4 regions of the Arthrobacter sp. P1_D12 genome follow, and region 1 is predicted to be linked to each of the others. Evidence: riboswitches for the same ligand, from Rfam matches in the RefSeq annotation. Region 1 holds a riboswitch; each other region holds the start of a gene.
What was found. A riboswitch is a leader RNA that binds a small molecule or an ion and turns the genes downstream of it on or off. The one in region 1 is predicted to bind thiamine pyrophosphate.

Region 1 (7,661 bases):
CAACGCCGAGGTTCAGCAGCCGGTCCAGCGCGCGGAACGCGTTGGTGTGCTGGCTGCGGCGCATGAAGTCATCGGCGGTCAGCAGCACCTGGCTGACGGTAACCCCGTGCGCGCCGAAGGCGTGGGTGTAGCGGGCCATCAGCAGGCCCTGGCCCACACTGGCGGCGGCCTGCTGGGTGGCGAGGTCGCGGGGGCGCTTCTCGAGGCCGAGCGGGGCGAGGCCGGCGGCGATCGCACCGGAGGACACCAGGATGATCTCCGCGCCCGCGTTGCGCTTGTGCGCCAGGGCGTCGGCGAGCCCGGTCAGGGCCTCTTCGGAGATCCCGCCCTTGATGGAAGTCAGCGAGGACGAGCCGACCTTGACGACGATCCGGCGCGCCCCGGACAGCGCGGTGCGGTCCGGGGCGTTGATGGTCTGGGCACCGATGTTTTGGGCACCGATGTTTTGAGCGCTGAGCGGCTGGGACCCGTGCTCGACGACGGTCTTACTCGTCATCGGCTTCGCCCAGTCCACTCTCCTTGAGCGGCTGCCGCGCGCGGCGGCCGCTGACGGATTCGGTCCAGATGCCGGCCTTGCGTTCGGCTTCGAGCTCGGCGCGGGCGGCGGCCTTGGCGTCGCGGCGTTCCTGCTGTTCGTCGCGCTTCTGGCCACGCGTCGGGCGGTCGCCGATGTCGGCGAAGCGCACGTCGGTGCCGCGGGGCGAGGCGAGCAGCTCGGCGCCGGCCATCATGGTCGGCTCCCAGTCGAAGACGACGCCGTCGTCCTCGCCGATGACCACCATGTCGCCCGGCTTGGCGCCTTGCTTGAACAGTTCATTTTCGACGCCGAGCTTGGCCAGGCGGTCGGCGAGGTAGCCGATCGCCTCCTCGTTGGTGAAGTCTGTCTGCTTGACCCAGCGCACGGGCTTGTCGCCCAGGACGCGGAAGAGCGGCTCGAGGTTCTTTTCCTCGCGGCGGATCGTGAAGCCGGTCTCGTTGACGGCGCGGGGGCGCAGCACGGGGGCGTGTACCTTCGGCGGGGTCGCGGCGACGGCGTCGCGGGCGGCCTGGACGATTTCGGCCATGGCGAAACCGAGCTGGCGGAGGCCTTCGTGGCTCGTCGCCGAGATTTCGAAGACCTTGTAGCCCCTGGATTCGAGCTCCGGGCGGACGAACTCGGCCATGTCCTTGCCGTCCGGCAGGTCAACCTTGTTCAGGGCCACGAGGCGGGGGCGGTGGTTCAGCGGAACGACCTCGCCGTCGGACCCGCTGTAGCTCATGTCCACAGCGTACTTCTCCAGCTCGGCCTCGATGATGGCGAGGTCGGAGAGCGGATCGCGGTCCGATTCGAGCGTGCCGCAGTCCAGCACGTGCACCAGGGCGGCGCACCGCTCGACGTGGCGGAGGAAGTGGTGGCCCAGGCCCTTGCCCTCGCTGGCGCCCTCGATCAGGCCGGGGACGTCGGCGATGGTGAAGCGGACTTCACCGGCCTGGACGACGCCGAGGTTGGGGATGAGGGTGGTGAAGGGATAGTCCGCGATCTTGGGCCGGGCGGCGGACATTGCGGCGATCAGGCTGGACTTGCCGGCCGAAGGGAAGCCGACGAGGGCGATGTCGGCGATGGACTTCAGTTCCAGGACAACGTCGCTGGATTCGCCTTCGATGCCGAGCAGCGCGAAGCCGGGCGCGCGGCGCTTCTGGGAGGACAGGGAGGCGTTGCCGAGGCCGCCGATGCCGCCGGCGGCGGCGATGTATTCGTCGCCTTCGGCCACGAGGTCGGCGATGACGTCGCCGGACTTGGACTTCACTACGGTGCCCACCGGCACCGGAAGGATCAGGGTTTCGCCGTTTTTGCCGCCGCGCCAGTCGCCCATGCCGGGGCCGCCGTTGGTGGCGTGCCGGTGGGGCGCGTGGTGGTAGTCGAGCAGGGTGGTGGTCTGGGGGTCAACGCGGAGGATGACGTCGCCGCCGTTGCCGCCGTTGCCGCCGTCGGGACCGCCGAGGGGCTTGAACTTCTCGCGGTGGACGGAGACACAGCCGTGACCGCCGGTACCGCCGGATACGTGCAGTACTACCCGGTCTACAAAGCTCGCCACGTGGATCTCCTCAGTGCTGTTCCCCGGCCCCCCAAAGGGGCCCAAGATGATTGTAATGCGGTTAAAACACCGGTGGAGCGGACCTAATGGCCCGCCCCACCGATTTAGAACTTATTGTTACTCTGCAGCTGCAGCAGCCACGATGTTCACAACGCGGCGACCACGGCGGGTGCCGAACTCGACAGCACCGGGGGTCAGGGCGAACAGGGTGTCGTCGCCGCCGCGGCCTACGCCGGCGCCCGGGTGGAAGTGGGTGCCGCGCTGGCGGACGATGATCTCGCCTGCGGAAACTACCTGGCCACCGAAGCGCTTGACGCCGAGGTACTGGGCGTTGGAGTCACGACCGTTGCGAGTGGAACTCGCGCCTTTTTTATGTGCCATTTGAAATGCCTGCCTTCAAAAATTCTGGGGAATCTGCTGGAACCTGAACAGTAACGAGGAGTTACTTGATACCGGTGATCTTGACCTTGGTCAGTTCCTGACGGTGGCCCTGACGCTTCTTGTAACCGGTCTTGTTCTTGAACTTCTGGATGACGATCTTCGGACCACGGAGGTCTTCGAGGATCTCAGCCGTAACCGTTACCTTGGCCAGGTCCGCAGCAGCAGACGTGACTTTGTCACCGTCCACCAGGAGCAGTGCGGGCAACTCAAAGGTGCTGCCGGCTCCACCGGGGACGCGGTTCAGGGTAACGAAGTCTCCAACGGAAACCTTCTCTTGGCGGCCGCCTGCGCGGACAATCGCGTACACCACTGGGGAACTCACTTCTCTCGACGTTTATTACTAGATTTGCGTGCGGAACCAGGGGCCAAATTGTTTGGACCGGCTCACGCTGTGCCTCAACGCCGGTGGATTCCCCGGGGGAACCCATGAGCTACCCCCGGAACAAATCCATTTGGAATTCCAAGTGGACTGTTCTCAGGGTCATAACCCAAGTGTTGGCGTAAGCACCGAAGATCTAGAATACGCTAATTTTGCCTTCGGCCGCAAATGAGGCTGGTTCCGGCGGGTAGTCCGTGATAGGCGCCACAGCGTCTTGATGCAAAGTCCCCGCCAATGTTCTTGGCCGGGATCTTGACCATCCTGAGCTGTGTTGCCGCAACGACTTCCGGAACCGTGCCCCACCATCGTACCGGTAGTCCGGACCAGCTCGCGTCAGGCGTACAGCCGCGGCGCGTCGAAGAAGTCCACTTCGTAGCGCGATGACTGCCGGAAGGCCAGGGCCATGGCCTCCCGCTCGCTCTCCGATGCCCGCCCGGCCGCCGTGTCCGTGTACGCGATGGCCTGCCGGGTCGCGGCGGCGAAGTCCTCGTCGGCGTAGGTCCGCAGCCAGCCGGCGTAGGGGTGCTCCCAGGGGGCGCCGCCGGCCAGGAACTCCCGGTGCAGCGTGGAACCGACCTCGGCGTAGAGCCAGAAGCAGGGCAGCGCCGCCGCCACGAGGACGCCATAGCTGCCGGAGACCGAGGCGGCCAGCAGGTGGTCCACATACGCTTTCGTGACCGGGCCCAGGGTGGAGGCCGTGGGGCGGGCGCTAAGCCAGGACCGGTGCAGCTCGGATTCGACTTCCAGGCAGGTCTGCGCCGAACGGGCCCAGAACAACTGCTCGGCCTCGGTGGGGGCAATCGCCGCGGCCCGGGCCAGGACCCGGGAGTAGCCGTTGAGGTAGATGGCGTCCTGGGCGAGGTAGTACGCGAACTCGTGTTCGGGCAAGGTGCCGTCGGCCAGTCCGCGGACGAAGTCGAGGGCGTAGATCGCCTCAAGATCGCCCGCGGCTCCTGCGCGCAGGGCTGCGGCGAACTCCCCCGCCGCAGGACCGTGCCCGGCCGGGCGGTGCTGGCCGCGCTGGCCGTCTTTGAGGGCCTGCCCGCCCTGGAGGTGCTGGAGGTGGTGGAAGTGGTGGACCGGGCCGTTGCCGGTGCCGACGTCCAGGGCCGAGGCTTCTCGGAGCGCGCCCAGCAGCCACGGTTTGACTTCGCGCAGCGCCGCTTCCCAGTCCCCCACCCGGGCCTGCACGGTGGCCATGGCCGAGGACAGGGAGCAGCCGGTGCCGTGGCTGTTGCGCGTCGCGATCCGCTCCCCCGGCACCACCACCGTTTCCTGGCCGAGCAGGCCGCCGGTGTTGACCAGCGCGTCCGGGCAGCCGTCCGCGGCGCCGTTGCCGGCTTCGGCGTCGTGGCCGGCGTCGTGGCCGTCGACGTCGTGGGCATGCCCGTCCCCCGGTCCGCCGCCCTGGAGGTGTCCGCCCTTAACCAGGACAGTGGTGCCGGTCAGGGCGGCCAGCCGCTTGCCCTGCGCCAGGGCCTCGGACCAGTCGGCCGCGACGGGCTCCTTGAGCAGGATGGCGAGTTCGGCGAGGTTGGGCGTGATGAGGTCCGCCAGCGGCAGGAGGCCCTGCAGGGCGGCCTCGGCGGATTCCTGCAGGAGCCGGTCCCCGCTGGTGGCGACCATCACCGGGTCCAGGACCACGACGGCGGGGCGCATCTTTTCCAGCCAGACGCGGACGGCGTCGATCACGGCGGCGTCACCGAGCATGCCGATCTTGACGGCGTCGATGCCGATGTCGTCGCTGATGGCGTCCAGCTGCGCCGTGAGGAACGCCGCCGGGGGAACGTGGACGGCACGCACGCCCTGGGTGTTCTGCGCTGTCAGGGCGGTGATGGCAGCCATGCCGTAGCCGCCGTTCGCCGCGATGCTCTTCAGATCGGCCTGGATTCCGGCCCCGCCGGAGGGATCGGAGCCGGCGATGGCCAGCACACGGGGAATGCGCGGCGGCGTCGGCAGAGACTCGCTGTGCAGAAAATTGGGCGGGAGGAACTCGGACGGATTCGGTCTCGCGGACAAGGCAGACATCCCTTCGCCGGTGCTAACCGGACAGGTTCAACGGGTCTGGATCTCAGCCGGCCCGATGCCCGGCACCCCGTGTCAGTGTTCCAGCCTAGCCGCTGCCACCCTGCGGACCCGTTAACGCACGAGCGGGCCCGGGCCCGGGCGGACGTATGTTACGTCTGCCCTGACCCGGACCCGCAGCCCGACCAGTCGAAATAATGACCGGACGGGGACGTGGTCAGTCGCGGAGGACTACAGCTCCGACGCCGGCACGCCGACGCCGAGGATGATCGGCTCGTTGCCGGCCGGGAGGGACGCAGGCCTGGCCGCAGCGGGAGCCTTGGCCTCGTGGACCGATCCGGCCGCGGCCGGCCGGGTTGCCTCGCGGTGCTCCACGGAGGTTTCGTTGGCTGCACCCTGGGCGCGGCTGGCACTCCGGTTGCGGCGTGCGCGGCGGCCGCGCAGCGTCGTGGTGTCAGCCGTGCGTGACGCCGGCGCCTCCGCAGCGCGGACGGCCGCCGGCGCCTCGGGCGCCGTGGCTTCCGGTGCGGCAACAGCCACTGCCTGACCGGCGGCCTGGCCGGCGGTCTGGTCCGGCTTGCCGGCCTCTGCTTCGCCCAGGTTTGCGAAAGCCTCGGTCAGCAGGTCCAGGGTCAGGGCCGGTGACGGCGCGTCCTCCGCGTGCTCGACGAAGGGCAGGGCCACCTGCTCGCCGCCAAACGTCAGCACCGTTGCGGGGCGGCCGGCTGCCTCGTCGGCGGCTGCGAGCTGCGTGACGGCGTCGACGGCGGCCTGGCGGGCCCCGGCGTCGCTGGCTGCGGCTGCTTCCCCGTCGTGCAGGTGCGCGGCGTGCGCTGCGGCAGCGATGTTGGCCAGCGCGGCCCGGGTGGCCTCGGCCTTGGCGTGGCGTTCGGCCTCGGTGGGTTCGGCGTGGACGGGCGCGGGTGCGGCCGGCGCGGTCTCTCCGCCCTGGCCTCCCCTGCCGCGGCGACGGCTCTTGCGTTCCGGTCGGGCAGCAGGCTGCGCCTCGGTGCGCGGCACATAGTGCTCCGCGGCGACCGTGTTGGCGCGGCGGTGCTCCACCGGCTCGTCGTGGGTGACGATGCCGCGGCCCGCACATGTTTCGCACTGTTCGCCGAAGACTTCCAGCAGCCCGGTGCCCATCCGCTTGCGGGTCATCTGCACGAGGCCCAGCGAGGTCACCTCGGCCACCTGGTGCTTGGTCCGGTCCCGGCCCAGGCACTCCACCATGCGGCGCAGCACGAGGTCGCGGTTGGATTCGAGCACCATGTCGATGAAGTCGATCACGATGATGCCGCCAATGTCGCGCAGGCGCAGCTGCCGGACGACTTCCTCGGCCGCTTCCAGGTTGTTCTTGGTGACGGTTTCCTCGAGGTTGCCGCCAGAGCCGGTGAATTTGCCGGTGTTGACGTCGACCACGGTCATGGCTTCGGTGCGGTCGATCACGAGCGAACCGCCCGAAGGCAGGAAGACCTTCCGGTCCAGGGCCTTGTGGATCTGCTCGTCGATGCGCCAGGCCGCGAAGATGTCCGTGTCCTTGGTCCACTTCTCGAGCCGGCCCACGAGGTCCGGTGCGACGTAGGTGACGTAGGCCTCGATGGTGTCCCAGGCTTCCTCGCCGGAGACGATCAGCTTGGAGAAGTCCTCGTTGAAGACGTCCCGGACCACCTTGATGGTCAGGTCAGGTTCGCCGTAGAGCAGCTCGGGGGCGAGGATCTTGGTGGACGTCGACTGGCTCTCGATGCCTTCCCACTGCGCGCGGAGGCGGTTGATGTCGTGCGTCAGCTCTTCCTCGGAAGCTCCCTCGGCCGCGGTGCGGACAATGACGCCCGCGTCCTCGGGCAGGCGGTCCTTGAGGATCCGCTTGAGGCGGTTGCGTTCGACGTCGGGCAGCTTGCGGGAGATGCCGGTCATGGAACCGCCGGGCACGTACACGAGGTACCGGCCGGGCAGTGAGATCTGGCTGGTGAGACGGGCGCCCTTGTGGCCGACCGGGTCCTTGGTGACCTGGACCAGCACGGAGTCGCCGGACTTCAGCGCGTTCTCGATGCGGCGCTGCTTGCCCTCGAGGTTGACGGACTCCCAGTTCACTTCACCGGCGTAGAGCACGGCGTTGCGGCCGCGGCCGATGTCCACGAAAGCGGCTTCCATGGAGGGCAGCACGTTCTGGACCTTGCCCAGGTAGACGTTGCCGATCAGGGAGTCCTGCTGGGTCTTGGACACGAAGTGCTCGGCCAGGACGCCGTCTTCAAGGACACCGATCTGAATTCTGTCGTCGCGCTGGCGGACGATCATCTGGCGGTCCACGGACTCGCGGCGGGCCAGGAACTCGGCCTCGGTGATGACGGTACGGCGGCGGCCGGTGTCGCGGGATTCGCGGCGGCGCTGCTTCTTGGCTTCCAGGCGGGTGGAGCCCTTGACGGATGTGACGCGGTTGTTCACCGGCGCCTCGGCCATGGCCCGCGGCGCACGGACGCGGGTCACCGTGTTGGGCGGATCGTCGCCTTCCCCGCCGGTCAGCTCCAGGTCCTGGTCTCCACGGCGACGGCGGCGGCGGCGGCGGGAGGTCACACCGTCTTCAAGGATTACCTCGGAGCCTTCGTCGCCCTCTTCTTCGGTGCCTTCCGACTCGGTGTCGGACTCGGCAGAGGTGCGGGTGCGGCCGCGCCGGCCGCGGCTGCGGCGCCGACGGCGGTTGCCGGCGTCCTCGTCCTCGTCGCCTTCCTCATCCTCGGGCTCAG
Region 2 (7,661 bases), on a different contig from region 1:
ACGGGACCCTGCCTTACTCGCACCACCACTTGATCCACAAGGACAGCGAACCATCCGGATGCGGACCGACGGCATACCTGGTTCATCCCCGCCGCACGTCGACCCGGCCGGGCCGGGCCGGGCCTTCGGATGATCGCGCCAGCGCGTCATCAAGAGCAATGGTGATCAGGACGTCCGGCCGGTGCAACCAGATCAGCCCCGCCGGCCGAGCGGGCGTTAGAGGAACTCGGCCCGGCCTTCCATTGAAGAGGACGCCAGGGCGTGTTCCCGCCGCGGGATCCTGCCGGCCGCTTTCGCCAGCCTGCCGGCGATGACGGCATGTTTGAAGGCCTCGCCCATGAGCACCGGATTCTGCGCACGGGTCACCGCCGTAGCCAACAGCACGGCGTCGCAGCCGAGTTCCATCGCCAGGGCGGCGTCCGAAGCCGTGCCGATCCCGGCATCCAGCACCACGGGCACGGACGCGCGCGAGACGATCAGCTCGATGTTGTGCGGGTTCAGGATGCCCAGTCCGGTGCCGATCGGGGCGCCCAACGGCATCACGGCCGTCGCGCCGAGGTTTTCGAGCCGGAGGGCAAGCACGGGGTCGTCGTTCGTGTAGGCGAAGACCTTAAAGCCTCGGGCCACCAGCTGTTCGGTTGCGTCCACGAGTTCGACGGCGTCCGGCAGCAGTGTGTGCTCGTCGGCAATGACTTCGAGCTTGACCCAGTCCGTTTCCAGGGCCTCCCGCGCCAGTTCGGCGGTGAGGACGGCGTCCTTGGCGGTGAAGCAGCCTGCCGTGTTCGGCAGCACCCGGATCTGATGGTCCTCGAGCAGCTGGAACAGCGAGCCCGTCTCCGCCGGCGAATAGCGGCGCATCGCCACCGTGGTCAGCTCCGTCCCGGACGCCACCAGCGCCGCCCCGAGCCCGTCCAGGCTCGGCGCACCGCCGGTTCCCATGATGAGGCGGGAGCCGAGCCTTACGCCGTCGACCACGAACGGATCGGCCACCGCACCGGTCATGGGGACGGCCTGTGTTCCTGCGAACGTCGTCTCGTTCATGCTGGTCATCCTCCCTGGACTGCCGTGACAAGTTCGACGTCGTCGCCGTCGGCGAGCGCCGTGGCGTGCCACTGGCTGCGCGGCACCACTTCGGCGTTGCGGGCCACGGCGACACCGAGCTTCCGCCCGTCGGCAGCGCGGCCGTCGGGGCCGATGCTCCGGCCCGTGAGCTGGCTGACGAGTGTGGAGACGGAGGCGCCGTCGGCGACGCTCTGCTCCGTTCCGTTGAGTCGGATGTTCATGCTGCTTCCTTCTTGGGGCTGTCCCCGGACGTATCCGGGATGCGGGAAAAACGGTCGGGGCGGAACCCGGCCCAGCGCGGGTCCGGCGTGAAGTCCATGAGTTGCCGGCACACGACTGCAGCGGCGGGGGTCAGCAGGACGCCGTGCCGGAAGAATCCCGTGGCGATGATGAGCCCCGGGACGTCCCCGCCGTCCGGTCGTGCGACCCGCCCCAACAGCGGGGCGTTGTCCGGTGTGCCGGGCCGGGCCCGCGCCGTGGCTTCCAGCAGCTCCAGCTCGGCGACCGCGGGCACCAGCTGCTGGGCATCCCGCAGCAGCTGGTAAATGCCGCCGGCCGAAACCGCGTGGGGGTCCGACGGCCCGTCCTCGCGCTGGGTGGCCCCAATCACCACGGTGCCGTCCTGGCGGGGGACGATGTACACCGGGACGCCGCGCACCATGCCCCGCACGGTGGCCGTGAGCAGCGGCTGCAGATGCGGGGGCACGCGAAGCCGGAGGATGTCGCCGTAGACGGGGCGCAGCGGCAGCGCCAGTCCTGCGGGCAGCTCCTCGAGCCCGGCGGCGCCGAGCCCGTTGGCGACCACGGTTTCCGCTGCCCGCACGGAACCGCCGCCGGCCAGCCGCACACCCGCCACCTGTCCGTCCTGCCACAGCAGGCCTGCCGCGCGCCGCCGGACGAAGCTGCCGCCTTCCGCACCGAGCACGCCCGCGAGCCGGGTGATCAGCAGGCGGGGGTCCACCTGGTGGTCGGCCGGGATCTCGAAGGCACACGAGATGCCGGGACTCAGCAGGGGCTCCCGGGTGCGTGCCTCGCGCACTGTCAGTGGCTCCACGGCCAGGCCGCACGCCTGCTGGACTTCCCTCAAGTCCGCGAGCGCGCGCCGGTCCGCCGCGTCGGCCCCCACCGCCAGGGTCGGCGTCGTTAAGTAGCCGGTACCCGCCGGGGAATCCGCGCCGGCGGCACCGGCGTCGAGAGCCGCAGCGAATCCTGGCCACAACCGGGAGGCCTCAAGCATCAGTTCCAGGAGCTGCTCCTCCTGGTAGTGCAGTTCACTGACGGGGGCCAGCATGCCGGCCGCGGCCCAGCTGGCTCCGCTGCCGGGAGCATCATCGATCAGGACCACGGATCGGCCCGAGCGGATGGCCTCGAACGCGATGCCATGGCCGATCACCCCGCCGCCGATCACGGCCACGTCGGCAGTCGAATCCCCCGCGATGATTCCCTCTGCGGTACCGGGCCCTGTGTCACAAACCTGGGCGGCGGCGTCATTTGCGGCTCCGGCCGCACGGCCTGCTCGTGTGCCCATGAAGAATTCCTTCCCTACGCCGGTACTAGCCGGATCAGGTCAAGCGGTCGGCTCTGACGCCCTCTCAGCCGGGCAGCGGCGACATGGCTGCTGCGGGCTCCCGCGGTATGCGCCCAGTTTAGAGGAACTAGGCTGGTCCCATGAGCCAGGACCCTCTCCACACCACCGCCCGCCTCTATCTCTGCACCGACGCCCGCAGGGACCGCGGCGACTTCGAGGACTTCGTGGACGCCGCCTTCGCCGGCGGCGTGGACATCATCCAGTTGCGCGACAAGTCGCTCGAGGCCTCCGAGGAGCTGGAACTGCTGGAGGTCCTGCACACCGCAGCGCAGCGCCACGGGCGTCTGTGGGCCGTCAATGACCGGGCGGACATCGCCTCCCTGTCCGGGGCTCCGGTGTTCCATGTCGGTCAGAAGGACATTTCGCTCGACGCCGCCCGCGGCTTTCTCGGCAAGGATGCCGTGATCGGCCTGTCCACCCACAGCCCGAAGCAGGTGGACGCCGCCATCGCTGCCGCGCCCGGCCGCAAAGGACTCGATTACTTCTGTGTTGGCCCCGTGTGGGCGACGCCCACCAAACCCGGACGCGCCGCCGTCGGCCTCGATCTGGTGCGCTACGCCGCCCAGGCGATCGGCGGGGCGGACACGGAGGGAACCGGCAAGGTCAACGAAAGCCTGCTGCCGTGGTTCGCGATCGGCGGGATCGACCTCAGTAACGTGGAGCAGGTAGTCGATGCCGGTGCCCGGCGGATCGTCGTGGTCCGGGCGATCACCGACGCCGCTGATCCGGCCCACGCGGCCGGAGCCTTGCTGGCGGCGCTGGACGCCGCCGCATCCTAAGCAGGTCCCCGGCCCGTAATACCGGCCGGCACTGAAACTATCCGGCGAGACCCAGCTCCGTCATCCGGCGCGCGTGATTCGCTGCGAGTTCGGCCGCCAGGCCGTTGACCAGCGCCCGGGCGCCGGCGTCGTCCAGCCCCGACAGTCCGCCGAGGAACGCGTGCTCAGCGCTGACACGCTGGGCGTGGTTCAGGACCTCCCCCAGCAGGCGCCGGGCCCACAGCGCCAGGCGCGACGCGAGCCGGGGGTCATCGGCCAGGGCCGCCTTGAGGCGGGCCTGCAGCACGGCCGTGGACTCACCGGTGGAGCGGACCTGCCCGATCAACTCACGGGTCGCGGCGTCGACGTACCGGCCCACGACGCCGTAAAAGTCCGCGGCGACCGTGTCGATCACGTAGGCCTTCATGAGGGCCTCGTACCAGTCCGACGGGCGCGTGCGTTCGTGGAAGTGGTCCACCGAGGGCTGGAACGGCAGCATGGCGGCCTCCGTATCCAAGCCCATGTGTTCGAGGCGGGTTCGGACGAGTTCGTAATGCTGGAACTCGACCACCGCCATCCTGCCCAGCACCGCACGGTCATGCAGCGTGGGCGAATACCGGGCACTCGAGGACAGCCGTTCGAAGGCGGAAAGCTCGCCGTACGCCAAGACTCCCAGCAGGTCGGCGATGAAGCTGTTGTAGAGGGCCGGATCGTCCGCAGTTGCGCTCATCATCCAAGACTAATAGCGGAAATCGGGCTACCCTGATTTTCGTGTCCCATCATCGCCTGACCCCCAGTGTCCACGAGCAGCAGAACCAGCTTGCCGGGGCCCTCAAGGCGTTGCGCACCACGCTGGAACTGCCCGGCCCGTTCCCCGAAGTTGTGCTGCGCGACGCGGAGGCGGCAGTGGCCGAGCACAAGCTCCCGGACCTTGACCTCACGCATGTCGAGTTCGTGACCATCGATCCGGCGTCGTCCACCGACTTGGACCAGGCCCTCTTTATCGAACGGAGCGACGGCGGCTACAAGGTCTTCTATGCCATCGCCGACGTCCCCTCTTTTGTCGCCCCGGGCGGGGCGCTCGACGCCGAGACCCGGCGCCGCGGCCAGACCTTCTACACCCCGGACGGCCGGATTCCGCTGCATCCGGAGATCATCAGCGAGGCCGCCGGCAGCCTGCTCGCCGGGCAGCTGTGCGCTGCTTTCGTCTGGGAGTTCGAGCTCGACGCCGCGGCAGAGGTCGCCTCGGTCCTCGTGCGCCGGGCACAGGTCCGCAGCCGCGCGAAGCTCAACTACAAGGGCGTGCAGGCCGAGCTCGACGCCGGCACCGCGTCGCCCGTGCTGCAGCTGCTGAAAGAAGTAGGCATTAAACGGGTGGAACTGGAACGCCTGCGCGGCGGCGCGAGCCTGAACATGCCGGAACAGGAGATCCAGCAACTGCCCGACGGCGGCTACCGGATCGTGGCGGCCCCGCCGCTGCCGGTGGAGGACTGGAACGCCCAGATTTCACTCATGACCGGGATGGCCGCCGCGGCGCTCATGCTCCAGGGCAAAGTCGGCATCCTGCGCACCATGCCCGCCCCGGACGAGGCGTCACTGCGCCACTTCCACCGGCAGACCCACGCCCTCGGCAAGCCCTGGGACGGGGAAATGCGCTACGGCGAGTACCTGCGGACCCTTGACCCGACGGACCCCCGGCAGCTGGCCATTGTGCATTCGGCCGGGATGCTCTTCCGCGGTGCCGGATACACACCCTTCGACGGCACAGTGCCCAACGCCGCCGTCCAGGCCGCCATTGGCGCCGCCTACGCCCATTCCACGGCACCGTTGCGGCGGCTGGTCGACCGCTTCGTGCTGGTGATCTGCGAGGCCCTGAGCAACGGCACCGAAGTTCCTGCCTGGGCCCGGGAGGCGCTGCCGTCCCTCCCTGCCATCATGGGCACCTCGGACCAGCTGGCCGCGAAACTGGAGCGGCTGTCGCTGGACACCGTTGAGGCGGCGCTGCTCGTCAACCACATCGGCCAGGAATTCGACGCTGTCGTCATCTCCGGTCCCAAGCCGGCCAAGGGCACCAACGGCACCAGCAACGGCAACGGGAAGACCAACGGCAACGGAAACGGCCCGTCCGGGATCGTCCAGATCGCCGAGCCCGCCGTGACCGCACGCTGCCCCGGCGAGCTGGAACCGGGCACCAAAGTCCGGGTCCGGGTGGTGTCCTCGGACATCGCCACGCGGGAAATCCAGTTGGAGCTCGTGGGCTGACGGCCCGCTGGCGGTCCGCGGGCCGTCCCCACGCCGTCGCCAGCCAGCGCTGCCGGCCGCCCTCCCGGTCACCTTCCGAGGCGCAATCACCCGCCCAGTCGAGGATCCGCGCCTTGTACAGCTAGACTGAAGAGGTAGAAATGGATGCCCGGTCGTTGATTTCCATGATTTTCGAATTCAACAAGCCCGCCCCTACGCGATCTTGAGATACACCCGCTGGTCCCCAGTGCCAGCATTTAGATAGCCCGCGATCGGCTTCCACTGGAATTGCTTGCGCGCCTGAGCGTGCTCCGGAACGGCCGCCATGGCCGGCCCCGTTGAGCAAGCAGCGCAGCCCAAAATGAATAAGGAAACTCCCCTGTGAGTGAATTGCACACGCACCAGCTTCTGACCGATGAGTCCGGCACGGAGACCATCGAGCCCGAAGAGACCATCATCTCGGACGAAAAGCCGCACGAGATTGCCGAGAAGACCTTTGCCGACTTCAATGTCCGCGCGGACATCGTGGAATCCCTGGCCGACGCCGGCATCACCCACCCCTTCCCGATCCAGGCCATGACCCTGCCGGTCGCACTGGCAGGGCATGACATCATCGGCCAGGCCAAGACCGGTACTGGCAAGACGCTCGGCTTCGGCATCCCGGCGCTGCAGCGCGTCGTCGGCCGCGACGACGCCGGCTTCGACAAACTGGCCGTTCCCGGCGCCCCGCAGGCCCTGGTGATCGTGCCCACCCGCGAGCTCGCCGTCCAGGTAGCCAAGGACCTCGAAAACGCCGCCAAGAAGCGCAACGCCCGCATCGCCACCATCTATGGTGGCCGCGCTTACGAGCCGCAGGTCGAGGCGCTGCAGAACGGCGTCGAGGTTGTCGTCGGCACCCCCGGCCGCCTGATCGACCTCTTCAAGCAGAAGCACCTGAGCCTGAAGAACGTCAAGATCGTCATCCTCGACGAAGCCGACGAGATGCTGGACCTTGGGTTCCTGCCGGACGTCGAGACCCTGATCGCCGGCACGCCCGCGGTCCGCCAAACGCTCCTGTTCTCCGCCACCATGCCCGGCCCGGTCATCGCCATGGCCCGCCGCTACATGACCCAGCCGACCCACATCCGCGCCGCGGACCCGGACGACGAGGGCCTGACCAAGCGCGACATCCGCCAGCTGATCTACCGTGCCCACAGCATGGACAAGGTGGAAGTGGTAGCCCGCATCCTGCAGGCCCGCGGACGCGGCCGGACCATCATCTTCACCAAGACCAAGCGCACCGCCGCGAAGGTGGCCGAGGAACTGGTGGACCGCGGTTTTGCTGCGGCCGCCATCCACGGTGACCTCGGCCAGGGCGCCCGCGAACAGGCGCTGCGCGCCTTCCGCAACAACAAGGTGGACGTCCTCGTTGCCACCGACGTCGCCGCCCGCGGCATCGACGTCGACGACGTCACCCACGTAATCAACTACCAGTGCGTCGAAGACGAGAAGATCTACCTGCACCGCGTGGGCCGCACCGGCCGTGCCGGCAACAAGGGCACCGCCGTGACCTTTGTTGACTGGGACGACATGCCGCGCTGGGGGCTCATCAACAAGGCCCTCGGCCTGAGCTACCCCGAGCCCGTGGAAACCTACTCGTCCTCGCCCCACCTGTTCGAGGAACTCGACATCCCTGCAGGCACCAAGGGCCGGCTGCCGCGCGACAAGCGTGTGCTGGCCGGCGTCGACGCGGAGGTCCTCGAAGACCTCGGCGAGACCGGCAAGAAGAACTCGCGCACCAGCGCAAAGGACAGCGGAAGGGACGGCGCAAAGGACGGCAGCCGCACGAGCAGCCGTGACGGCGCCCGTGAAGGCAGCCGCACGAGCAGCCGTGACGGCGCCCGCGAGGGCAGCCGCACCGGCGGACGTGACTCGCGCCGCAGCGGCACCGAAGCCGGCGGCCGCTCCGGCGACCGCCGTCGCCGTCCCGCCGAGGCCGATGCCGCCACGGCGTCCCCCGCGAACGGACAGGG
Region 3 (7,661 bases), on a different contig from region 1:
GGGAACCGGCGCTGACGGACCAGATCCCCGCATCGAGCAGGACTGGTCCGGAATCGGGCGCCAGGATGGCCGTGCTCCAGCCGCCCAGCGCCGCCGCGAGGATCAGCGGCCAGCCGCGCTGCCACAGCAGGGCCACAGTCAGGCCCGCCAGCGGCAGGAGCAGCAGTTCGAACGCCAGCGCCACCGACGCCGACACCCAGTCAATGGAGAGCGCCAGGACCAGGGTGATCAGGGTGACCGCCGTGAACTTGGCGAGCGGGTTGGCCCGGGTCAGCAGCGCATGGTTGCCGCGCAGGCTCAGTGCGTCCCTCACGGCGAAGCTCCCTCCCGCAGCTGAAGATCCGGGCCGGGAGCGTCCGCGGCTGCGGGTTCCCGTGGCCGGAGGCGGAGTTCGGCGCCACCGAGGACGGCGCTGAATTCGGCGTCATGCGTCACGGACACGACGGCGGTGCCGGCGTCGAGGAGCTCGGAGAGGAACGAGGCGAGTTCGGCCCAGGTATTGGCATCCTGGCCGAAGGTGGGCTCGTCCAGGACCAGCACCTGGGGGTGCGCCGCCAGCACCGTGGCTACCGAAAGGCGCCGCTTCTCGCCGCCGGAGAGCGTGTAGGGGTTGGCGTCCACAAGCTCTGTCAGCCGCAGCCGCTCCAGCAGTTCGTCCACGCGGTCTTCGCCGTAGCCGAGGTGGCGCGGGCCGAACATGAGCTCGTCGAGGACCTTGCCGGTGACGAACTGGTGCTCGGGCTCCTGGAAGACGGTTCCGATCCTGGCGATCAGCTGCTGGGCCTTCCACCGGTAGGGATCGGGTCCGGCGCCATCGCGTAAGCGGCCACTGGAGCGACCACTGGAGCGACCACTGGAGTGACCAGTGGCGGGACTGCTCAGCTCCGCCGTGGCCGAGACCGTTCCCGCGACGGGCCGCAGGAGACCGGCCAGCGTCAGCGCCAGGGTGGACTTCCCCGTGCCGTTCTGTCCGGTGATGGTCAGCGCCTCGCCGGCGCGGACCCGGACCGAAACCCCGGACTGGACCGGACGCGGCGCGATGGTGCGGAAGCCGTCGCGCAGCCCGGCCCGCCGCGGCCGCTCGCGGGACACCGCGAGCGCGTCGGCCGCGAGCAGAGTCTGTCCCGCGCCCCGCGCCGGTGTCCGCATCCGCGTCGCCGGGACGTAGCCCGGCACCCAGACGCCCGCACCGGTGAGCATGTCCCGCGCCTCGGCCAGGACCCGGTCCGGCGGTCCGTCAATCAAGACCGCGGAGTCCGTGGCGGACCCTGGCTGGAGCACCACGATCCTGTCCACCAGGTCTTTCCAGACCCCCACCCGGTGCTCCACGACCACCAGCGTGGCGCCCGTCTTGTCCAGGCAGCGGCCGACGGCGTCCCGGACCTCCAGGACGCCCGCGGGGTCGAGGTTGGCGGTCGGCTCGTCGAGCAGGAGCAGCCCTGGCCGCATCGCGAGGATCCCGGCGAGCGCCAGCCGTTGCTTTTGTCCGCCGGAGAGGGCCGCCGTCGGGTGGTCCAGCGGCAGCTGTCCCAGCCCGACGTCGTCGAGGGCCTCGCGCACGCGCGGCCAGATCTCCGCCGCCGGGACGGCGAGGTTCTCCGCCCCGAAGGCGACGTCGTCACCGAGGCGGGAGAGCACCACCTGCGTTTCCGGGTCCTGCTGCACCAGCCCGGCGCGGCCGCGCTGCGCCCGTGGCGCGGCACCGTCGATCAGGAGGCTGCCGGTCTCGTCTGTGTTCTCGGCGTCGCCGGAGTCGCCGGGGTCGCCGGACGCGCCGTCGCCCAGCACACCGGCCAGGGCGTGGAGCAGCGTCGACTTGCCGGCGCCGGAGGGCCCCAGCAGGAGCACGCGCTCCCCCGGCCGGATGTCCAGGTCAAGGCCGCTGACCGCGGGCCTGGTCCGTCCGGCATGCCGCCAGCCCCAGCCGCGGGCCGTGACGGCGGCCGGCCGGACGCCCGGTGAAGATCTCATGATTCTCTGCAGGATTCAGCGACGGGGCTCAGGAAAAGACGGGCTCCGTGGCGGCCTTGCGGGAGGCAAAGGAGCCCAGCACTCCAGTCTTCGCCAGGCCGCGGGTGGCGAGCCAGGCCAGTCCGCCGGCAATCACTGCGCCGGAGATCGTCGTGAAGACGATGTAGGCGAGCTTGTCGCCGGCCTCGTAGGCGATGTTCCAGCCCCACGGCAGGAATGAATCGTTCAGGCCGCAGAAGAGGCCCGCCCCGGCGCCGGCCAGCACGGAGACGGGCAGGTTGAACTTCTTGTAGAGGAAGGCCGCGAAGACCAGTTCGGCGCCGAGGCCCTGCAGGATGCCGGAGATCAGCACCGTGGTGCCGTACTGCGAACCCATGATGAGCTCGCCGGTGGCCGCGACGGTTTCGCAGAAGAGCGCGGCGCCCGGCTTGCGGATGATGAGCATGCCCAGCACCGCCGGGATCATCCAGCCGCCGGCGTAGAGTCCGCTCAACGGCGGGTAGACCGCGTTGACCGGAGTCGAGATCAGGTTCGCGCCCTGGGACCAGGCCCAGAAAATGACGCCGCCGGCAACGGCGATCAACGCGGCCACCACAATGTCCACCACACGCCAGCTGTAGTTGCGCCGGGCGGATGAACGGCTGGCGGAACCATGCTGTGCTGAAATATCTGTCATGTCGTCCTCCTGAGGAACAGGAGGGGAGGGTGCGCCGGCCGGTCTCGGCTTCCGCCGCCCTCCGCGCACCCTGAGAACTCGACTCCCTTGCGCCGGTACTAACCGGATCAGGTTCGAGGGTCTGCGGCTGTCCGCACTCTCAGCGCCCACCAAAGGTTTCCCCGGATTGTTCCGGCGATGCCCGACGGCGGCGCTCCCCTGTCGTAATTATTTTCGCCCTTGTGGACTGGCTCAGTTTACACCCGGACGGCCGGGTTTTCAGTGGTGTGCCGTCACAATCGTGGACCGGACGGCGGAAGTCCCGGCGGCCCGGAAAACCCTCTTGGTAGAGTCGTCGTGCCGGACCCCCGGACCCGCCAGCGGGCGGCCTCGTCACCCACCGGAAAGCTGGAATATTTTGTCGCACACACCGGTCACCCAAGATCCTTTCGGGGAATACGATCCCGACTCCAGTGAGCCGCAGCCGCAGGGTTCCCTGGCGGTGCTCATCGGCCGCGTGCTGGCCGAGATAGAGGCGCTCCAGTTCGCGTCGTTCAGCAAGGATGACGCCCTGGACCTCGGGCTCCTCCTTGTCGAGCTGGGCAGGCAACGCTCGCTGCCCATCGCCGTCGACATCACCAAAGGCGAGCAGGTGCTCTTCCACGCCGCGCTGGACGGCGCCACACCGGACAATGAGCGCTGGATCAACGCCAAGAAGCGCACCGCCATGCGGTACGAGGTCCCGTCCCTGCTGGTGGGCCTCCGGGCCCGCGCCGCCGGCGGAAGGATTGAGGACAACGCCTGGTGGGATCAGTCGGAGTTCGCCGCCCACGGCGGGGCGTTCCCCATCTACGTGCGCGGCACGGGCGCCGTCGCCGTCGCCACCGTCTCCGGCCTGCCCCAGAAGGCGGATCACGAACTCGTGGTCGAGGCCCTGCGGATGGTCCTCACCCCGGAACGCTAGGCTAGGGGAAAACCGTTCCCGTCCCAAGGAGACCGAAGAATGAACATCCTCATCAAGCTGCTCGGCACCGGCGTCAGCCTCCTGGCCGGCTTTGCCGGCACCAAGCTGGTGGACACCATGTGGGAAAAGTCCACGGGCAACAAGCCGCCCAAAGGCCAGGAGGACGACGTTCCCACGACCCTGCGCTCGGCCCTGACGTTCGCCCTGATCTCCGCATCGGTCAGCGCCATCATCCAGGTGCTCGCCAACCGCGGCACCCAGCGCGCGATCACCCGCTTCGCCAAGACCCAGGACGTCGTCTGACCTGACCCGACCAGCCGCGGCGCCCACCGCGGCAGTCGAAGGCCCCGGCCGCGTCCGTCGATGTGCCGGCCGGGTCCGCCGGGCCGTACGGGTCCGCCGGGCCGTACGGGGGCTCAGCGGTCGTCGTCGTCCGCTCCGTGCGTGGCCGCATGCTGGGCGGCCTTCTGGACTACCGCCTCGAGCTCGTCGGAGCTCAGCAGCTCCGGGTGCAGGTGCTTGGTCCGGTAGCCGGCCCGGCCCACCATGTGGGCGGACACGGGCACGGTGAGCAGCTGGAAGAGCCAGGCCACCAGCAGGACGGGCCACACCGACCAGGTGCGCATCTGCAGGCCGAGGGCCGCCAGCAGCAGGAACAGGCCGAGGACCTGCGGTTTGGTGGCCGCGTGCATCCTGCTCATGAGGTCCGGGAAGCGCAGCAGCCCGATGGCGGCCGCGAGGGACATCAGGGCTCCGGTCACCATGAACACGGCGGAGACGGCGTCGATCACTGTGTCAGGATTCACGGACGCCCTCCCGCCTGTCGGCCACGAACCGGGCCACGGTGACCGAACCGACGAAGCCGATCAGGGAAATCGCAACGAGCAGCATCAGGTTGTTCAGGTGCCGGTTGGCGGCCATGTCGATGCACAGGGCCGCGCCGAAGATGGCCAGCAGCACGTCGGCGGCCAGAACCCGGTCCAGCAGCGAGGGCCCCCGCGCGATCCGGACGATCGCCCCCGCGGCGGCCAGGGACAGTACGACGGCGGTCACCGTCAGGACGGTCTGCATCATGCGGCGGTCTCCTGTGTCAGTGCGGAAAGTTCGGCTTTGGTCCCCATGATCCGGATCAGCCCGGCCTCGGTGTCCCGGACCTCTTTGCGCAGCTTGGCCGCGTCCTCGGCATTGCGGACGTTGATGCCGTGGATGTAGAGCGTGGACGTCGACCTGTCCACCTCCACCACGAGGGACCCGGGAATCAGCGAGATCACGTGCCCGGTGGCCGTGACCAGGAGGTCCGAATGGCTTCGGAGCGGCACGGCTACGACCGCGCTGACCACGTTGGGGCCGCGGACCACGGCCAGGTACAGGACCTGGCAGCTTGCCGCGACGACTTTTCCGAGGAAGATGAGGGCGAACGGCACGGCGCGGAGCACGTTGAAGCGGCCGCCGAGTTCCACCGGGGGCAGATAGAAAATGCGCGCCACGAGCACCGCGATGAGGGCGCCGAAGAGGAGATTGCCCGGGCTGAAGTTCTGCCAGAGCGCGCCCCAGACAAAGACGAGCCAGACCAGCAGCGGCAGTTCCTGGCGCAGCGAGATCCTTTTCCGGTTCATTTCCCGCCGCCCTCCCGGACCTGCACCGGATGGAGCGACGGAGGCACCGGCGGCACGGGCGCATCCGGGCCGAGCACGGCCTGGATGTAGGAGGTCCGGTCCAGCATCTCCTGGGCGGACTGGTCGGCCACCCTGAACAGCGGCCCGGCAAAGACCGTCAGAGCCACGCCAAAGACCACCAGGCCCAGGGTGGAGCCCACCATGGTGCGGGGCAGCAGGGTCACATTCGTCTTGCCGGCCCGGTCACCCGTGGCGGAGTCGGCCGGCGCTGCCAGGAGCACCGGATCGGGGTGTTCGGCGTCCCCGGGCTTGCGCCAGAACGCCCGGTTCCAGACCCTCGCAATCGCCAGCAGGGTCAGCAGGCTCGTCAGCACGCCGCCGATCACCAGGGCGTAGGCCAGCGGCGTCCCCAGTTCCACGCCTGCCTGAAGCAGCCCCAGCTTGCCCAGGAAACCCGAGAACGGCGGGATTCCGGCGAGGTTCATGGCGGGAATGAAGAACAGGACCCCCAAGACCGGGGAGAGCTTGGCCAGTCCCGCCACGCGGTCCATGGACGAGCTGCCGCCACGGCGTTCAATCAGGCCGGTCACCAGGAACAGGCTGGTCTGGACAGTGATGTGGTGGGCCACGTAGAACACCGCGGCGCCCAGGCCGGCCACGGTGGACATGGCCAGGCCGAACACCATGTAGCCAATATGGCTGACCAGGGTGAAGGACAGGAGCCTCTTGATGTCACTTTGGGCCAGGGCGCCGAGGATGCCCACCACCATGGTCAGCAGCGCCGCGACCATGAGCGGGGCGTTGAGCGCATCCCCCGGGAAAAGCAGCGTTTCCGTGCGGACCATCGCATAGACGCCCACCTTGGTCAGCAGCCCGGCAAACACCGCGGTGACCGGGGCCGGGGCGGTGGGGTAGGAGTCAGGGAGCCAGAAGGACAGCGGGAAGACGGCGGCCTTGATGCCGAAGGCCACCAGCAGCATGACGTGCAGCAGCGTCCGGGTGCCCTGGTCGAGGTCGCCGAGCTTGATGGCGAGGTCCGCCATGTTGATGGTTCCGGTGGCGCCGTAGATCATGGCGATCGCGATCAGGAACAGCACCGAGGACACGACGGAGACCACCACGTAGGTCACGCCGGCCCGAATGCGCGGGCCTGTCCCGCCGAGGGTGATGAGCACGTAGCTGGCCGTCAGCAGGATCTCGAAGCCGACGTAGAGGTTGAAGAGGTCTCCGGTGAGGAAGGCGTTGGACACCCCGGCCACGAGGATCAGGTAGGTCGGGTGGAAGATCGAGACCGGCGCGTCGCGGTCGCCGTCGGCCATGCCCTGTCCCGTTGCGTAGACCAGCACCGCAAGGCTCACGGCCGAGGACACCACGAGCATGAGGGAGGAGAACTGGTCCACCACCAGCACGACGCCCCAGGGCGGCAGCCAGCCGCCGATGTTCACCGCGGCCGTCCCGCCATCCCAGACGGAGGCCAGCAGCCAGCATTCCAGCAGCAGTGTCAGCGTCAGCACGGCGATGCTGACCGTGCGCTGGACCCGCGGGTGATGGATGAGCAGGAAGGTCAGGGCGGCGCCCAGGATGGGGAGTACGACGGCGAGCGGGGCAAGGCTGGTGATGTTCACTCTCCGCCTCCTTCCGGGCTGGGGTCAACGTTGAGGGAGCCGGGCTGCTCTTCAGAAGCGGCCTTGTCGGCCCGCACGGGGCGGTCACCGGACATGACCGTAGCCAGCGGGAACTCCGAAGTCTCGACCGGGATCACGGAGTCATCCTCGGCATCGAAGCTTGGCGTTTCCGCGACGCGGCGGTCCTCGGCGTCGTCCTGGATTTCATCCTGGCGGGCCAGGACCCAGGTGCGGTAGATGATGCCCAGCATGAACGCCGTGACGGCGAAGGAGATCACGATCGAGGTCAGGATCAGGGCCTGCGGCAGGGGGTCGTTGTAGTCCCCCGCCGGGGTGTCCTTGTCGAAGAGCGGCGCCAGCCCGGCGTAGCCGCCGGTGGCGAGGATCAGCAGGTTCGTGGCGTTGGCCAGCAGCATGAGGCCCAGCAGGACCCGGGTGAGGCTGCGTTCGAGGAGCAGGTAGATGCCACAGGCGTACAGGGCGCCCATGACCGTCAGCAGGGTCAGGTTGACGCTCATGTTCTCCCCTTGGCAGTGGTTTCCGCGTCGGCGGACCCGTCGGCGGACCCGGAAGGGACACCGGCCGGGATTCCTCCGCTGTCCTGGTCTTCGGCGGACCCCTCTTCGGTCGTCTCGGGTTGTTCTTCGAAGTGCTCGTCGATCTCCGCGCCGAGGCTGCGCAGCACGTCCAGGGCCAGTCCGACGACCACGACGTAGACACCGATGTCGAAAATGGTCGAGGTGACGAACTTGATGTCGCCGAAGACGGGCAGCCACAGCTCCACGATGGCGCTCTGGAACACTTCGCCGCCCAGCAGCAGCGGCGTCATT
Region 4 (7,661 bases), on a different contig from region 1:
GAGGCGGGTTCCACGATGAACTGGGTGCCGGGGACAAAACGGTCGCCGGGCGCGTCGGTGAGCACCTGGACGGTCACTTCGCCGCGGATGCCGTGGGGCTTGCCGATTCGTGCCACCTGGAGCTGCATCTGTTCCTCTGTTCGGGGTTGGTGATTCTGTATTCTCTGGTGCGGAATAACGGGAAAACAGTCCGGCCCCTCCACCGTTATCTGGTGAAGGGGCCGGACTCAAGACAAGTAGTGCTGAAAGCGTTACCGGCGGCGGTCGGTGTCGACGACGTCGACCCTGACCGGCTCGCCGTCCGCCAGCGCCGCAACCACAGTGCGCAATGCGCGTGCGGTCCGGCCCTGCCGGCCGATCACCCGTCCGAGGTCGTCCTGATGAACGCGCACCTCGAGGGTTTCCCCGCGGCGGTTGTTCTTCGCACTGACCTTGACGTCCTCGGGGCTGTCAACAATCCCGCGGACCAGGTGTTCGAGCGCTTCTGCCAGCAATTTACTCAGCCTCGGTGGTCTCTGCTTCGGCGGCGTCGGCGGGAGCCTCGGCAGCTTCGTCCTTCTTGGCCTTCTTGGTGATGGCTTCCGGGATGATCACGGAACCCTTTTCCGGGGTAACGAAGGCAGCCTTGGGAGCCTTGGTCTTCAAGGTTCCCTCCTGGCCCGGGAGACCCTTGAACTTCTGCCAGTCACCGGTGATCTTCAGGATCGCGGCAACCTGCTCGGACGGCTGTGCGCCGACGCCGAGCCAGTACTGGGCACGGTCCGTGTCGACCTCGATGTACGAGGGCTCTTCGGTCGGGTGGTACTTGCCGATCTCTTCGATAGCACGGCCATCACGCTTGGAGCGTGAGTCCATGACGACGATGCGGTAGTACGGTGCGCGCATCTTACCGAAGCGCTTAAGGCGAATCTTTACGGCCACTTTTGTGGTCACTCCTGTTTCTGAAACGGGGTCGAGCCCGGCGTTCTGCACCCGTGGGGCGGGCCGTACTTGGGGGTTCTAAAGGACAAGATCCAGACGCGGAGAGAGGGGCCACGCAGATCGAGTACCTGTTCATTGTGCCAGATCACCGGCAGGATTTCGACTTGACACGAGCTTGGCGCACCACCGCGCGGCCTGGAAGCGGCCTCGAGGGCCGGTCAGGACGTCCAGACGAAGAGGCCGGACCTGGTGGCGGGGTCGACGCCGGCGGCGAGCTCGGCAATCCGGCGGACGTAGTCCCGGGCCTCGTCCGGACCGAAGGGCATGTCCTCCTCGGCGGCCCAGTTGGCGGCGACATCCTCCAGGACGTCACCCTCCCCTTCGGTTTCATAGCTGAGCAGTTCCGCCAGCGTGCGGACCATTGCCGCCGGGACGCCGAGCAGCGAGTCGCTGGCCACGTCGACCATGGCCAGTTCATAGTCCGCGCCCGGGGCGTGCACGGCGACGCCGGCGAGGTCCCCCAGCCGCTCCACCTCGAAGTCGCTGATCTCCGGGATGCGGACGGCGCCCGGGGCGGCCGGGCTGCCGCCTTCCAGTGCGCCGGCGCGCTTGAGGGCTTCTTCGTGGGTGGACACAAAGAGTTCGGTGAATCCCATGCAGCTGGTCCTTAGGGTTCGGCGGTCCGCAGACCGCTGTTTTCGACGTCGCTTCAGCCTAGCCGCTTCAGCATGGCCCCGCCCCGCCCGCTGGACATGCCCTCCCCTAACCCTGAGCACTGGACATATGGCAGCTATGTCCATTCGCGACTGCGGGCACTGGGCATGTTCCGAAGTCCCGCCTGGGAACAGTGGACATGTCCCTCGCTGGCCCGGTGAACCCTACCCGGCCCGTGGACATGCCCTCCCCTAACCCTGAGCACTGGACATATGGCAGCTATGTCCATTCGCGACTGCGAGCACTGGGCATGTTCCACTGTCCTGCTGGCGAAGAGTGGACATGTCCTTCGCTGGCCCGGGGAAACCGACCAGGGCCCGCTGGGCATGCCCCGTCCTGACAGCAAGGAATGAACATATGGCAGCTACGTCCATTCCCGGCGGCGAGCAATGGACATGTTCCGGAGTCCCGGTCCCGAGCAATGGACCCAGCGGTCCCGCCGGCGAAGAGTGGACATGTCCAGCGGAAAGCTGTGCGCGCTGGACACGCCCAGCGACCAGCTTGCCTGGGGAGAACTTCTAGCGCACGGCGACGCGGATCCGGTTGCGCCACGGATCCTCGAAGCGCAGCTCGGCGCCGGTGTGGTGGGATTCGACGCCGGCAACCTTGAGCCGGTCGGCCAGGGCCGCGACGTCGTCGCCGGAGGGCACCTCGATGAGGACTTCACCCAGGCCCAGCGTGTCGCGCCGGGGACCCGCGCCGCGGCTGTTCCATACGTTCATGGCCATGTGGTGGTGGTAGCCGCCGGCCGAGACGAACAGCGCCTGGCCGTGCCAGCCCGCGGTCTTTTCGAAGCCGAGCGTGCCTACATAGAAATCATGCGCCGACTGGACGTCGCCGACCTGCAGGTGGACGTGCCCGACGCCGGCGGCGGCCTGGCGCTGGCCTGCCACGGACTCCTCGGTCAGGTATTGCTGCAGGTAGCGCTGCGGCGGCAGGGCGAGACTGTCCATGACGACGTTCTTGCCCTCCCAGGACCACGCCGCCCGCGGCCGGTCCCAGTACAGCTCGATGCCGTTGCCTTCGGGGTCGTTGAAGTAGAACGCCTCGCTGACGAGGTGGTCCGCGCTGCCCGTGAAGGACTGGGGCTCGTACTGGGCCGCGGTGGCGATGGTGGCCGCCAGGGAGTGCTGGTCCTCGAAGAGGAGGGCGGTGTGGAAGAGCCCGGCCTCGCCACGGGAAGGAAGAAACAGGTCCGGGGCAGGCGCCAGATGCACCAGCGGCTTCTGCTGGCGCCCAAGGTAGAGCCCGCCGTCCTGTTCGGCCACAGTCTCCAGGCCGAGGGCGCGCTGGTAGTAGTCGGTCATCAGCTTCATGTCGCCGACCTTGAGCATCACGGTGCCCATGGTGAGTTCGGCAGGAAGGAGGTCTTGGGTGCTGGCTTCTGCGGTCATGACAACGCTCCGTGGATTTGTTAGCCGCCGGCCTTCGGCGACTCTATATAAAGCTAAATTACTTGAAGCTTCAATTTATTCCTCATGACCGCCTGGCGCCCGGTCCACCGGCAGCCCACGCAGCACGATATGCCGGATCTGGCGGAGCGTGGCCGGATTGCTCCGCGGATCCTCGGCGGTGACGAGGACATCAGCACTTGCCCCTTCACCGATGGACTCCGCGCCGAGCCAGGTCCGCGCCGACCAGCTCGCGGAGTCGAGGGCGGCAGCGGCGGCAAGGCCGGCGGCGTGCAGGGCCTGAATCTCGTCCACGATCCTGCCATGGCTGATCACGCTGCCGGCGTCGGTACCGGCGTAGATTGCCACCCCGGCCTCGTGGGCTTCGAGGATCCGCTCTGCCCGGCGCTCCCACAGCCAGCGCATGTGGGCTGCGTAGCGGGGGAACTTGGCCGCCGCCCGGGCGGCGATGTCCGGGAACGTGGCGATGTTGATCAGGGTGGGCACGATCGGAACACCCTGTTCGAGGAAGCGCGGCAGGTGCCGCGGCAGCAGCCCGGTGGCGTGCTCGATGCAGTCGATCCCGGCGTCGAGCATGTCATCGAGGGTGTCTTCGGCGAAGCAGTGTGCGGTGACGCGGGCCCCCTCATCGTGGGCGGCCCGGACGGCGTCCTTGACCGTCCGGGCGGGAAAACTGGCGGCGAGATCGCCGGCGTCGCGGTCGATCCAGTCCCCCACGAGCTTGACCCAGCCGTCGCCCGCGCGGGCCTGCTTCCGCACGGCCTCGACGAGATCCTCCGGCTCGACCTCGACGGCCAGGCCCGGCAGGTAGCGCCGGGTCCTCGCGAGGTGCCGGCCCGAGCGGATGATCCGGGGAAGGTCCACGCGTTGCTGGAGCCAGCGTGTGTTGTGGACGGCGCCCGCGTCGCGGACCAGGAGCGTCCCGGCGTTGCGGTCCGCCAGGGCCTGGAATTCCGCGGTGTCCTCGGTAACGTCCCCGCCCGGGCCGAGGCCGATGTGGCAGTGTGCGTCCACGAGACCGGGCATGACCCAGCCGTCCAGCACGAGCTCCGGCGCGGCCGCGGGCCGGCGAAAGGTCAGCCTGCCCTCCACCGACCACAACCCGTAGCAGACCTGGTTCGCCGCCGTGAGGATGGGCCCGCTGAACTCGATGATGCTGGTCATGGCCTAAAGCCTAATCCGCATGGCAATCCGCGGGCCCAGATCATCGAGCCCCAGCTGCGCTTCGTGGATCCGCAGGGCAGCCAGCGCCTGCCCGGGCCGGGCGATTTCCTCGAACCCGCAGCCCGCGTAAAACGGCGCATTGAACGGGACGCCGGCGAAGGTGCAAAGCGTCATCCATGAATAGCCGCGGCCCCGGGCCGCATCGAGGGCCGCCTCCACCAGGGACCGTCCGATCCCCCGCCTGCCAAAGTCCGGCTGCACGGAGAGTTGCTCCAGATGGGCCTGGCCGCCGAGTTCGTCAACGCGGGCAAAGCCTACGGGCGGAGTTCCGGCGACAAGTATGAACAGCGGCTCGACCGGCGCCGTCAACTGCGGAGCCGGGAGCGGCCGGTTCCCCAGTTCCTCTATGAGGACGGCGTCTGCTGCGGCCTCGAAAGCCGGCAGCGCCGGGAGATCTTCCGGCGTCGCGGTCCGGATGCGGGGCAGCGCCTTGGGCAGAGTCACCGTGCCACGTTAACACCGCGGCCCGCCGCCCGCGTCACACTCGACGGCCGGCCGGAGGTGCGTGGTAGCTTCGTCTACGACCACACGGGTGCCCCTGCAGGGGCTGAGATCGGGCTGACGCAGCCTGCGACCGTTGAACCTGTCCGGGTAATGCCGGCGAAGGAAGTGAGTATTTCCGTGAACTCCCAAGTGACACAGCACAGCCCTGCCCACAATGAGTCAGCCCCCACTGGGCCAGCCCAGCACGGGTCTGCCCAGCACGGGTCTGCCCCAAGCCAGCCTCCGGCCCCCACACAGTCGCTGAAGTCCCACTCGCTGGCCTTCAGCACGGACCCGGAGCACGGCATCCGCGTGCCGGTGACCGAGATAGCCCTGGAACCCTCCCCGGGCGGCGTCCGGAACCCGCCGTTCCGGGTCTACCGCACTGCCGGCCCGGGCAGCGATCCCGTCCGCGGCCTCGAGCCGTTCCGCACCCCCTGGATTGAAGCCAGGGCGGACACCGAACCCTACGCCGGCCGCGAACGGGAGCTGCTCGACGACGGCAAATCGGCGGTGCGCCGCGGTGCGGCGTCGGCCGAGTGGCGGGGCGGCCGGCCGGTGCCGCGCCGCGCCGTTGAGGGCAGGACCGTCACGCAGATGCGCTACGCCCGGGACGGCGTGATCACCCAGGAAATGCGGTTCGTCGCGCTGCGGGAGAACTGCGATGTGGAGCTGGTGCGCAGCGAGGTGGCCGCGGGCCGCGCGATCATTCCCAACAACGTCAACCACCCCGAATCCGAGCCGATGATCATCGGCAAGGCGTTCCTGGTGAAAATCAACGCCAATATCGGCAACTCCGCCGTGACCAGCTCCATCGCCGAGGAGGTCGACAAACTCCAGTGGGCCACGCAATGGGGCGCGGACACCGTCATGGACCTCTCCACCGGGGACGACATCCACACCACGCGCGAGTGGATCATCCGCAACTCCCCCGTCCCCATCGGAACGGTCCCGATCTACCAGGCGCTGGAGAAGGTCAACGGCGAGGCCAATGCCTTGACCTGGGAGATCTTCCGGGACACCGTGATCGAACAGTGCGAGCAGGGCGTGGACTACATGACCATCCACGCCGGCGTGCTGCTGCGCTACGTGCCGCTGACGGCCAACCGGGTCACCGGCATCGTGTCCCGCGGCGGCTCCATCATGGCCGGCTGGTGCCTGGCGCACCATCAGGAGAATTTCCTCTACACCCACTTCGACGAGCTGTGCGAGATCTTCGCACGCTACGACGTCGCGTTCTCCCTGGGCGACGGGCTGCGGCCCGGCGCGACGGCGGACGCCAACGACGCGGCACAGTTCGCCGAACTGGACACCCTGGCCGAACTCACCCAGCGGGCCTGGGACTTCGATGTGCAGGTCATGGTGGAGGGCCCCGGGCACGTGCCCTTCCACCTCGTCCGGGAAAACGTGGAACGCCAGCAGGAACTCTGCAAGGGCGCCCCGTTCTATACGCTCGGGCCGCTCGTCACGGACATCGCACCGGGCTACGACCACATCACCTCGGCGATCGGCGCCACCGAGATCGCCCGCTACGGCACCGCCATGCTCTGCTACGTCACGCCCAAGGAACACCTCGGGCTGCCGAACAAGGACGATGTGAAGACGGGCGTGATCACTTACAAGATCGCGGCCCATGCCGCGGACCTCGCCAAGGGCCACCCCGGCGCGCACGAACGCGACGATGCGCTGTCCAAGGCGCGGTTTGAGTTCCGTTGGCGGGACCAGTTCGCGCTGTCCCTGGACCCGGTCACGGCCGAGGCCTTCCACGATGAGACGCTTCCCGCGGAGCCGGCCAAGACAGCCCACTTCTGTTCGATGTGTGGTCCGAAGTTCTGCTCCATGCGGATCAGCCAGGATATCCGGGACGAATACGGTTCAGCTGATTCGCAGGCGGCCCTGGCGCAGATGGCGGCCGGAATGCGGGCGAAGAGCAACGAGTTCCTCGCCTCGGGCGGCAAGGTCTACCTGCCGCAGCCCTCGGTGGGAGGACGCGCAGCTTCCTAGGAGGCCCGGGCGTGCTGGTGCCGGCTGACCTCGGCGATGTAGGAGCGGATGGCCCGGTCCCCTTCGGCTGAATCCTGGGGCCGGTGCCCTCCCGGCGCCGTGCGGTGCAGGGCGCCGGTCTCGCGCAGGTAGCCGGCGATTTCCTCATACAGCGGTTCCCAGCCGCCGGTCAGGACCAGGGTCGGCACCCCCGGCACGATCTGCAGCGGGGCTTCCCACGGCGGCGCCTGCAGGCGGAGCCGGCGCGCAGCCCGGAGGGCCTCCGGCGTCGTGGCCCCGGGGGCGTCCGCCGCGAACGCGCGGCGGATGAACTCCCGCTGGAAGTCGTCGTCGCTGAGGTTGTGGCGGACGTCGAAGAGCGGCTGCATCAGGGCCCGGTGCGCGGCGGTGGCCGGGAGCTCCGCGGTCAGGGACAAGCAGGCCGGTTCCACCAGGGTCAGCGACTGGACGAGGTCGGGCCGTTCGACGGCGGCCATCATCGCCGCGATCGCGCCCTGCGAATGGGCCACCACGTGGCCGCCAGCCTCGCCGCGGCCGTCGTCTGCCAGCGAGGCGAGCACGATGGCGGCGTCGGCGGCGAAGTTGGATTCGAGCGGTTCCGCGACGGCGTCAAACCCGTGCCGCCGCAGGAACAGGGCGTCGTAGTCCAGCGCCATTCCGTGCTGTTTTGGCCACGCGGCGGCGCCGAAGCTGCCGTCCCCGTGGACGAAGACTACGCGCTGCTTGAACATTGTCTAACCCTATGGCACTCCAGTGCTGATGCCGCCGGCGACACAGTGCCGGCGGCCGTCAGCACTTATGGCTACTTGCTGCCGCCGAGGAACTTGTCGAAACCCTTGGGCAGGTTCAGCTGGGACGGATCGAAGTCGGCGCCCTGCTGGCCGAACGACGCGCCGGTGGGCA

Region 2: it holds a riboswitch for thiamine pyrophosphate, as region 1 does, so the genes downstream of both, thiO (glycine oxidase ThiO) here and AC1DZV_RS16875 (bifunctional hydroxymethylpyrimidine kinase/phosphomethylpyrimidine kinase) in region 1, are expected to answer to the same signal.
Region 3: it holds a riboswitch for thiamine pyrophosphate, as region 1 does, so the genes downstream of both, AC1DZV_RS14745 (ECF transporter S component) here and AC1DZV_RS16875 (bifunctional hydroxymethylpyrimidine kinase/phosphomethylpyrimidine kinase) in region 1, are expected to answer to the same signal.
Region 4: it holds a riboswitch for thiamine pyrophosphate, as region 1 does, so the genes downstream of both, thiC (phosphomethylpyrimidine synthase ThiC) here and AC1DZV_RS16875 (bifunctional hydroxymethylpyrimidine kinase/phosphomethylpyrimidine kinase) in region 1, are expected to answer to the same signal.

What each region holds. Positions count from the first base shown of each region.
Region 1 covers NZ_JBFUAR010000023.1:75,719-83,379, reverse strand. Annotated here, with positions in the region: gene proB (glutamate 5-kinase) at 1-496, opposite strand, end outside; gene obgE (GTPase ObgE) at 486-2,075, opposite strand; gene rpmA (50S ribosomal protein L27) at 2,193-2,456, opposite strand; gene rplU (50S ribosomal protein L21) at 2,518-2,826, opposite strand; gene AC1DZV_RS16875 (bifunctional hydroxymethylpyrimidine kinase/phosphomethylpyrimidine kinase) at 3,229-4,923, opposite strand; TPP riboswitch at 4,906-5,003, opposite strand; gene AC1DZV_RS16870 (Rne/Rng family ribonuclease) at 5,152-7,661, opposite strand, start outside.
Region 2 covers NZ_JBFUAR010000005.1:406,947-414,607, reverse strand. Annotated here, with positions in the region: gene AC1DZV_RS06410 (thiazole synthase) at 217-1,041, opposite strand; gene thiS (sulfur carrier protein ThiS) at 1,047-1,283, opposite strand; gene thiO (glycine oxidase ThiO) at 1,280-2,590, opposite strand; TPP riboswitch at 2,584-2,704, opposite strand; gene thiE (thiamine phosphate synthase) at 2,731-3,429, shown strand; gene AC1DZV_RS06390 (ferritin-like fold-containing protein) at 3,467-4,141, opposite strand; gene AC1DZV_RS06385 (RNB domain-containing ribonuclease) at 4,180-5,670, shown strand; gene AC1DZV_RS06380 (DEAD/DEAH box helicase) at 6,031-7,661, shown strand, end outside.
Region 3 covers NZ_JBFUAR010000018.1:138,310-145,970, forward strand. Annotated here, with positions in the region: gene AC1DZV_RS14735 (energy-coupling factor transporter transmembrane component T family protein) at 1-313, opposite strand, end outside; gene AC1DZV_RS14740 (ABC transporter ATP-binding protein) at 310-1,971, opposite strand; gene AC1DZV_RS14745 (ECF transporter S component) at 2,000-2,647, opposite strand; TPP riboswitch at 2,714-2,857, opposite strand; gene AC1DZV_RS14750 (heme-degrading domain-containing protein) at 3,045-3,590, shown strand; gene AC1DZV_RS14755 (DUF4235 domain-containing protein) at 3,630-3,893, shown strand; gene mnhG (monovalent cation/H(+) antiporter subunit G) at 4,007-4,354, opposite strand; gene AC1DZV_RS14765 (MrpF/PhaF family protein) at 4,386-4,664, opposite strand; gene AC1DZV_RS14770 (Na+/H+ antiporter subunit E) at 4,661-5,206, opposite strand; gene AC1DZV_RS14775 (Na+/H+ antiporter subunit D) at 5,203-6,831, opposite strand; gene AC1DZV_RS14780 (Na(+)/H(+) antiporter subunit C) at 6,828-7,349, opposite strand; gene AC1DZV_RS14785 (Na+/H+ antiporter subunit A) at 7,346-7,661, opposite strand, start outside.
Region 4 covers NZ_JBFUAR010000010.1:22,006-29,666, forward strand. Annotated here, with positions in the region: gene rimM (ribosome maturation factor RimM) at 1-128, opposite strand, end outside; gene AC1DZV_RS09370 (RNA-binding protein) at 252-494, opposite strand; gene rpsP (30S ribosomal protein S16) at 496-921, opposite strand; gene AC1DZV_RS09380 (hypothetical protein) at 1,140-1,577, opposite strand; gene AC1DZV_RS09385 (VOC family protein) at 2,154-3,029, opposite strand; gene AC1DZV_RS09390 (amidohydrolase family protein) at 3,105-4,211, opposite strand; gene AC1DZV_RS09395 (GNAT family N-acetyltransferase) at 4,215-4,715, opposite strand; TPP riboswitch at 4,790-4,897, shown strand; gene thiC (phosphomethylpyrimidine synthase ThiC) at 4,893-6,758, shown strand; gene AC1DZV_RS09405 (alpha/beta fold hydrolase) at 6,755-7,489, opposite strand; gene ffh (signal recognition particle protein) at 7,561-7,661, opposite strand, start outside.